2 regions of the Nocardia sp. NPDC058244 genome follow, and region 1 is predicted to be linked to the other one. Evidence: riboswitches for the same ligand, from Rfam matches in the RefSeq annotation. Region 1 holds a riboswitch; the other holds the start of a gene.

Region 1 (4,416 bases):
TTCGACGACTACGAGAGGAAGATCGAGTTCTACGCCGGGCACGGCCTCGATATCGCCTGGACCCTCGACTGGGCGAAGAAGTACTGGTGGAGCTGGCAGACCCGGGACATGAGCTACAACCACGAGCTCTACACCGACGACCTGCGCTACAAGGACGTGACGACACTCGGCGCGACCATGGTGGGACTCGACGAATTCGTGGCCTACAACTTCGCCTTCTTCGACGCCATCCCCGACTGGCGCTACGACCCGATACCCGGCCAGTGCTACATCGACCTGTCCCCGACCGGCGAGGTCCGAATGGTGGTGCGCTACTACGGAAGTGGCCACATCGTCGGGCCATTGAAGCTGCACCCCTACGGTGCGGACGCCACCGCGATCCCGGGCAACGGCGCGTTCATCCAATGCACCGCCGTCGACCGCTATCACTTCAACGCCGAGCACCTGATGTATGAGGGCGAAACGCTCTACGACCTGCTCGACGGCGTACAGCTGGCCGGCATCGTGCCGGGCCCGTCCACCACCGCGTTCCGGTGGCTCCTGCGCGGGGCGGGTCTGGCCACCCGGGCCATCACCCGGCTCCGCCCTCCCGCCACGCTGCCTCGCTCGACCGCTCCCCGCTGACCGCCGCCCGACCTCTCCAGAGACGAACCCCCTCCGACCCGAGCCGGAGGGGGTTCGTCGGGATTCGACCGCCAGCAGTCCCGTGCGCGGAGATCAGCCCGCGGTGACTTCGCTGCGGTCACCGCTCCACAGGGTGTGGAACTTGCCCTCGGCGTCGACGCGCTCGTAGGTGTGCGCGCCGAAGAAGTCGCGCTGGCCCTGGGTCAGGGCGGCGGGCAGCCGCTCGGCGCGCAGCGCGTCGTAGTAGGACAGCGAGGACGCGAACGCCGGGACCGGGATGCCGAGCAGGGTGGCGGTGGACACCACGCGCCGCCAGCTGTCGATCGCCGTCTCGATCGCCTCGCGGAAATACGGGGCCAGGATCAGGCTCGGCAGCGCGGGGTCCTGCTCGTAGGCTTCCTTGATCCGGTTCAGGAACCGGGCCCGGATGATGCAGCCACCGCGCCAGATCGTCGCCATGTCGCCCGGGCGCAGATCCCAGCCGTATTCGGCGCTACCCGCGGCGATCTGGTCGAAGCCCTGTGCGTAGGCGACGACCTTGGACGCGTAGAGCGCCTGCCGGATGTCCTCGGTGAACTGCTCGACATCGGTCGGCTTGGCGGCGAGCGTGCCCGCGGCGAGACCCACCGCGGCCTTGCGCTGCGCACGGGAACCCGACAGCGCCCTGGCGAAGACGGCCTCCGCGATGCCGGTCACCGGCACACCGAGATCCAGCGCGGACTTGACCGTCCAGCGGCCGGTGCCCTTCTGCTCGGCCGCGTCGACGATGACGTCGACCAGCGGCCTGCCGGTCTTCGCGTCGACCTGCGCGAGCACCTCGGCGGTGATCTCCACCAGGTAGCTCTCCAGGTCGCCGGAGTTCCACTGCGTGAACACGTCCGCGATCTGCTTGGCGTCGAAACCGAGCGCGTCCCGGAACAGGTGGTAGGCCTCGCCGATCAGCTGCATGTCGGCGTACTCGATGCCGTTGTGCACCATCTTGACGAAGTGGCCGGAACCGTCGGGGCCGATGTGGGTGCAGCACGGGGTGCCGTCGACCTGCGCCGCGATCGACTCCAGCAACGGGCCGAGCGACTCGTAGGACTCCTTGGGCCCGCCGGGCATGATCGCGGGGCCGTTGAGCGCGCCCTCCTCGCCACCGGAGATACCGGCGCCGACGAAGTTCAGGCCACGCTCGCGCAGGGCGGCCTCGCGCCGGATGGTGTCGGTGTAGAGGGCGTTGCCGCCGTCGATGATGATGTCGCCCGGCTCCATCGCGGCAGCCAGTTCCTCGATGACGGTGTCGGTCGCGTCGCCTGCCTTGACCATGATCAGCACGCGCCGCGGCTTCTCCAGCGCCGCGACGAACTCCTCGACGGTCTCGGTGCGGACGAAATCGCCGTCACCGCCGTGCTCGGCCAGCAGCGCGTCGGTCTTTGCCACGGAACGGTTGTGCAGTGCCACGGTGTAGCCGTGCTTGGCGAAGTTGCGGGCAATATTGCTGCCCATCACGGCCAGGCCGGTCACACCGATGTGTGCACGCGCGGTCGAGGTCGACATTGATCAGCTCTCTTCGTTCGGCGGTTCGATGGGCGCGGGAAGACGGACTTCTTGGCAGCGAAGTTACCGGGTGCCGGTCCGCCGCCGAACACCTACCACCGTGACCGGGGCTCCGGGCGGAACCCGGCACGGCCCGCGTGTCGGAGGTCGCTGCTAGTCTCGATCGAGTTCCGACACGGGGTGCCTCGCGACCGCGAGGCTGAGAACAGACCCGCTGAACCTGTTCAGGTAATGCTGACGAAGGGATGTCACGGTGTTGCGCGCCCACACCACGAATACCGACTTGTTCACCGATCACCTCTGGGACCGGACCAAGGTCCTGCGCACGGCGATCGATGAGCTGGAGTTCCTGCGCCACCTCGGCGAGGGCACCTTGCCGCTCGAGGTGTTCCGCACCTACATCGAGCAGGATTCGCTGTACCTCACCGGGTACTCGAAGGCGCTGGCGCTGCTCGCGGCCAAGTCGCCGGACCCGCAGACCGCGGCCTTCTGGGCGACCTCGTCCGCGAACGCCGCCGCCGTCGAATCGGCCATGCACGAACAGCTGCTCACCGGTGGCGTGCTGCCCCCGCGCCAGGGTGAACCGGAGCCTTCGCAGACCTGCCTGGCCTACGTCTCCTACCTGATCGCGGCCGCCGCGACCGAGTCCTACGCCGTCGCCGCGGCGGCGGCACTGCCCTGCTTCTGGATCTACGCCGAAGTGGGACGCGACCTGGCCGAGAGCGCCGCGAAGGTGATCGCCGCGGACCCCGCGCACCCGTACGCCCAGTGGGTCACCACCTACGGCGCGGCGGAGTTCCAGCAGTCCGCGGCCACGGCGCGCGCACTGGTCGACGCCGCCGCCGAGTCGGCGAGCGAACAGGAGCGGGCGGCGATGGAGCAGGCGTTCGTCGTCGCGACGCGCTACGAATTGCTGTTCTGGGACACCGCCCTGCATCCGCAGCCCTGGCCCGCCGCATGACCGGGCGTCTGCGCCGCGCGCTCGCGGTCCTGGCCACCACCGTCGCGACCCTGTCGCTGCTCACCGCCTGCGGTTCGGGTGGCAGCTCGGACAACACCATCCGGTTCGCGCTGGACTGGACGCCGAACACCAACCACGTCGGGCTCTATGTCGCGTTGCAGCGCGGCTACTTCACCGACGCCGGCCTGGATGTGCAGGTCCTGCCGTACAACAACACCTCCGTCGACACGGTGATCGACGCGGGCAACGCGGAATTCGGGATCAGCACGCACAACTCGTCGACCTTCGCCCGCGCGTCGGGCGCACGGGTGAAGTCGGTCCTCGCCCCGCTGCAGCACTGGGCGACGGGCATCGGCGTGCGCGCCGATCGCGCCGACCTCGCGAGCCCGAAGAATCTCGACGGCAAGACCTACGCCGGTTTCGGCGATCCGGGCGAGAAGGAAGCGCTCCAGCAGGTCATCCGCAACGACGGTGGCACCGGCGATTTCACCTCGGTGATGCTGGGTTCGTCGGCCTACGAAGCGGTCTACTCCGGCAAGGCCGACTTCACCGTCTCGTATCTGGCGTGGGAAGGGATCGAGGCCGAACACCACGGCACCCCGATGCGCTACTTCCGTTACACCGACTTCGGTTTCCCGGACGCCTACGCGATCGTGGTCGACGCCAACGAGGGCTGGCTGGCCCAGAACCCGGACCGCGCCGCGAAATTCGTGCAGGCGCTGCAGCGCGGCTACCAGTTCGCCGCGGACAACCCGGACGCGGCGGCCCAGGATCTCATCGACGCCAATCCGGGTGCGTTCACCGACGAGAAGCTGGTCTTCGAGAGCCAGCGCATGCTGGCCGAGCAGTTCATGAAGAACGCCGCGGGCAAGGTCGGCACCCAGACGGTGGAGCAGTGGACGGCGAATTCCGGCTTCCTGTACCGGGGCGGCCTGCTGACCGGACCCGACGGAAAGCCGCTGACCACCGAACCCGACTGGTCGACCTACTTCACCAATGAGTACCTCGCCACCCCGTGAGCGGTCCGTAGCCGTGCCGCCGCCGGTCCCCGCCGGTGGTGACGGCGGCACGGCTCGCTGGGCCGGAATCCGGTGGGCGGTGCCGTCGTTGGTGACGGTGGTGGTCTTGGTCGCGCTCTGGCAGGTCTACGTCACGAGCAGCGGTGTCCGTCCGCAGGTGCTGCCCTCTCCCCTGCGGGTCGTCCAGCAGGGGTGGGCACACCGCGACGAGATCGCCACCCACGCGGCCGCCACCCTGCAGGTGACGCTGGTCGGGTTCGCGGTGTCGCTGAC
Region 2 (4,416 bases), on a different contig from region 1:
CGACGTGTCGATCTTCGCGCTGAACATGACCACCGCGCTCGGGCTGGCGCTGGCGATCGACTACAGCCTGTTCATCGTCAGCCGGTACCGCGAGGAGCTGACCGCCGGCGCCACCCCGGCCGCCGCCGTACAGCGGGCGATCCAGACCGCGGGCCGCACGGTGGTCTACTCGGCGCTGGTCGTCGCGCTGTCGCTGTCGGCGCTGCTGGTGTTCCCGCAGTACTTCTTCAAGTCGTTCGCCTACGCGGGTATCGCGGTGGTCGCCGCCGCCACCGCCGCCGCGGTGATCGTGCTGCCCGCGCTGCTCATCCTGGTCGGTGACCGGATCGACACGATCGACCTGCGCGCACCGCTGCGCGGGCTGTTCCGGCGGCCGCCGCGGGTGGACAAGCTGCCCCAGCAGACGTTCTGGTATCGCCTGGTCACCGCCGTGATGAAGCGGCCGCTGCCGATCGCGCTGGCGACCACCGCGTTCCTGCTGCTGCTCGGGTCGCCGTTCCTCGGCGTCCAGTTCGGCTACCCCGACGACCGGTCGCTGCCCACCGGCGTGGCCAGTCGCGAGGTCGGTGACGTGCTGCGCACCGAGTTCGACGCCGACATGGCCGCGAGCGCGACCATCGTGCTGCCGGAGTTCCACGGCACCCCCGCCGAGCTGGACGGCTATGCCCTCGCCCTGTCCAAGGTGCCGGACGTGCCCGCCGTGCTCAGCAGCGCGGCCGTCTATCGCAACGGCTGGCGGGTGGCCTCGGGCGTGCCGGAGATGTCGGACCCGTCGGCGGGCGCGTACCTGTCGGTCGCAACCACGCTCGACCCCTACTCCGACGCGGGCCGGATCCAGCTCGACGCGATCCGGGCCGTCCCCGCACCGTCGGAGGCCCTGGTCACCGGTCCCGCCGCGCTCAATCAGGACTCCGTCACCGCGATCACCGGCAAGCTGCCGCTGGCAGGCGCGCTGATCGCGATCACCACCCTGGTGCTGCTGTTCCTGTTCACCGGCAGCGTGGTGCTCCCGGTGAAGGCGCTGGCGTTGAACATCCTCTCGCTGGCGGCGACGTTCGGCGCGATGGTGTGGATCTTCCAGGAGGGCAACCTGTCGGGGCTGCTCGGTTTCACCTCCACCGGCACGCTCAACCTGGCCATGCCGATCCTCATGTTCAGCCTGGCCTTCGGCGCCTCGATGGACTACGAGGTGTTCCTGCTCTCCCGGATCCGGGAGGAATGGCTGGCCGGGCCCAAGACCACCGAGGGCAATACCGAGGCCGTCGCGATGGGTGTGGCCCGCACCGGCCGCATCTTCACCGCCGCCGCGCTGCTCATGAGCATCGTGTTCCTCGGCGTGGCGACCTCCGGCGTGTCGATGATGAAGCTGTTCGGTCTCGGCTGCGCACTGGCCGTGATCAGCGACGCCACCGTCATCCGCGGCCTGCTCGCGCCCGCCCTGATGCGGATGATGGGCACCTGGAACTGGTGGGCGCCCAAGCCGCTGGTGCGGCTGCACGACCGGTTCGGGCTGCACGAGGCCGACGAGCCCACCGTCGACAAGGTCGACCGGCCCGAGCCCACCCCGGTCTCGGTCTGAGCCGAGCGCGGCCCGCGCGGGACTTCCCGAGCGGGCCGCGCACCACGGCGGGTATCGTCGGCCCGGAAAATTTCACACACGCCAACGGGGGCTCGCACCAGCGGGCTGAGAGGACGGCTAGCCCATTTCTCGGGCGATCAGGGCCGTCGACCGTATGAACCTGACCGGGTAATGCCGGCGTAGGGAGGAATCACCATGGGCACAGCCACGTCTTCGACCGGGGCGGTCGACACCGTCACCACCGGGCCGATCCAGGGCAGCGTCAAGCACTACCAAGAGGTCGACGGCCTGCGCATCCCGGTGCGCCGGATCAACCTGACCAACGGCGAGCACTTCGACGTCTTCGACACCTCCGGCCCGTACACCGACGACAACGCGGTGATCGATCTCGAGGCCGGCCTGCCGAAGCTGCGCGACGAGTGGGACAAGCCCGCCGTCGACGGCCCGCCGACCCAGCTCGCCTGGGCCCGCCAGGGCATCATCACCGCGGAGATGCGCTTCATCGCCGCCCGCGAGGGCGTCTCGCCGGAGCTGGTGCGCGACGAGGTCGCCGCCGGTCGCGCGGTGATCCCGGCCAATCACAAGCACCCCGAGCTGGAGCCGACCATCATCGGCAAGAAGTTCCTGGTGAAGATCAACGCCAATATCGGCAACTCGGCGGTGACATCGTCGATCGCCGAAGAGGTCGAGAAGATGGTGTGGGCCTCGCGCTGGGGCGCCGACACCATCATGGACCTGTCGACCGGCAAGAACATCCACGAGACCCGCGAGTGGATCCTGCGCAACTCCCCCGTCCCGATCGGCACCGTGCCGATCTACCAGGCGCTGGAGAAGGTCAACGGTGATCCCACCAAGCTCACCTGGGAGATGTACCGCGACACCGTGATCGAGCAGTGCGAGCAGGGCGTCGACTACATGACCGTGCACGCGGGCGTGCTGCTGCGCTACATCCCGCTGACCGCCAAGCGCGTCACCGGCATCGTCTCGCGCGGTGGCTCGATCATGGCCGCGTGGTGTCTGGCGCATCATCAGGAATCGTTCCTGTACACGCACTTCCGTGAGCTCTGCGAGATCCTCGCGAAGTACGACGTCACCTTCTCCCTCGGTGACGGCCTGCGTCCCGGCTCCATCGCCGACGCCAACGACGAGGCCCAGTTCGCCGAGCTGCGCACCCTCGGCGAGCTCACCAAGATCGCGAAATCCTATGGCGTGCAGGTGATGATCGAGGGCCCCGGCCACGTGCCGATGCACAAGATCGTCGAGAACGTGAAGCTCGAGGAAGAGCTGTGCGAGGAGGCGCCGTTCTACACCCTCGGCCCGCTGGCCACCGATATCGCGCCCGCCTATGACCACATCACCTCGGCCATCGGGGCCGCGATCATCGCCCAGGCGGGCACCGCGATGCTCTGCTACGTCACGCCGAAGGAGCATCTGGGCCTGCCCAACCGCGACGACGTCAAGGTCGGCGTGATCACCTACAAGATCGCCGCCCACGCCGCCGACCTCGCCAAGGGGCACCCGCACGCGCAGGACCGCGACAACGAATTGTCCAAGGCGCGTTTCGAATTCCGCTGGCACGACCAGTTCGCGCTCTCGCTCGACCCGGACACCGCCCGCGAATACCACGACGAGACGCTGCCCGCCGAGCCCGCCAAGACCGCGCACTTCTGCTCCATGTGCGGTCCGAAGTTCTGCTCCATGCGGATCTCCGCCGACGTGCGCGAGTACGCCGAGAAGCAGGGTCTGACCGACGTGGCCGCCATCGAGGCGGGCATGGCCGAGAAGTCGGCCGAGTTCGCCGACCAGGGCAACAAGGTCTACCTGCCCGTCGTCTGATTCCGAGGTCCCCGGGACCGGCACGGCTGCGCCGCGCCGGTCCCGGCCCTTTCCGGGGCTAGCATTGTTCCGGCACAGAGCACCTGTGCGCAGCCTTTTCTGTACCGACCGGAAAGGGATCACTCGCATGTGCACTTCGTTCACCGTCACCGCCGCGGACGGTTCGGTCACCGCCGGACGGACCATGGAATTCGCCTTCGATCTCGAATCGCGCCTGCTCGTCTTCCCCCGGGGCATGTCGTACCAGGCCAAGAGCCCCGATCCCGACGCTCCCGGCTATTCCTGGCGCGGCTCCTACGGCACCGTCGGCATGAATCTGCTGGACCGCGACTGCCTGCTCGACGGCGTGAACGAAGCCGGTCTGTATTTCGGCGCGCTGTACCTGCCGAACTTCACCGAATACCAAGCGGTGCCGGTCGGCCGCGAATCCGAGTCGATGTCGCAGATCCACGATGTCGGCAATTACCTGCTGTCCACCTGCGCGTCGGTGAGCGAGGCGGCGGCCGCCCTGGAACGGGTGCTGGTGTGGGGCCAGCCCGATCCCAGCACCGGAGCGCCCATCGAACTGCACTACACCCTGCACGACGCGAGCGGCAATTCGCTGGTCGCCGAATACATCGACGGCGAACTCCGACTGCACGACAATCCGCTGTCGGTCCTGACGAATTCGCCCCCGTTCGAATGGCATCTGCTCAACACCGGCAATTACGTCAATCTCTCTGCCGTCAATGTCCCCGACCTGCCGCTGTCGGGATACGACGTGAGCGCCCTCGGCCAGGGCAGCGGAATGCTCGGCCTCCCCGGCGATTTCACCCCGCCTTCCCGCTTCGTCCGCGCGGTCGCCCTCACCCAGGCCGCCGAACCGGCCCCCGACGCACCCGGCTCCGCCATCGTCGCCGCCCACATCCTCGACAGCTTCGACATCCCCAAGGGCTTCGTCCGTGCCGGCGACAGCGGCCCCGACTCGATCGAATACACGGAATGGTCGGTCATCGCCACCC

Evidence for each region. A riboswitch is a leader RNA that binds a small molecule or an ion and turns the genes downstream of it on or off. The one in region 1 is predicted to bind thiamine pyrophosphate.
Region 2: another riboswitch for thiamine pyrophosphate. It lies ahead of thiC (phosphomethylpyrimidine synthase ThiC); the one in region 1 lies ahead of ACFVW6_RS18285 (TenA family protein).

What each region holds. Positions count from the first base shown of each region.
Region 1 is NZ_JBHVWX010000005.1:401,401-405,816, forward strand. Features, by position in the region: gene ACFVW6_RS18275 (nuclear transport factor 2 family protein) at 1-624, shown strand, start outside; gene gndA (NADP-dependent phosphogluconate dehydrogenase) at 718-2,163, opposite strand; TPP riboswitch at 2,330-2,426, shown strand; gene ACFVW6_RS18285 (TenA family protein) at 2,417-3,124, shown strand; gene ACFVW6_RS18290 (ABC transporter substrate-binding protein) at 3,121-4,143, shown strand; gene ACFVW6_RS18295 (ABC transporter permease) at 4,121-4,416, shown strand, end outside.
Region 2 is NZ_JBHVWX010000001.1:524,151-528,566, reverse strand. Features, by position in the region: gene ACFVW6_RS02495 (MMPL family transporter) at 1-1,579, shown strand, start outside; TPP riboswitch at 1,654-1,782, shown strand; gene thiC (phosphomethylpyrimidine synthase ThiC) at 1,775-3,415, shown strand; gene ACFVW6_RS02485 (linear amide C-N hydrolase) at 3,543-4,416, shown strand, end outside.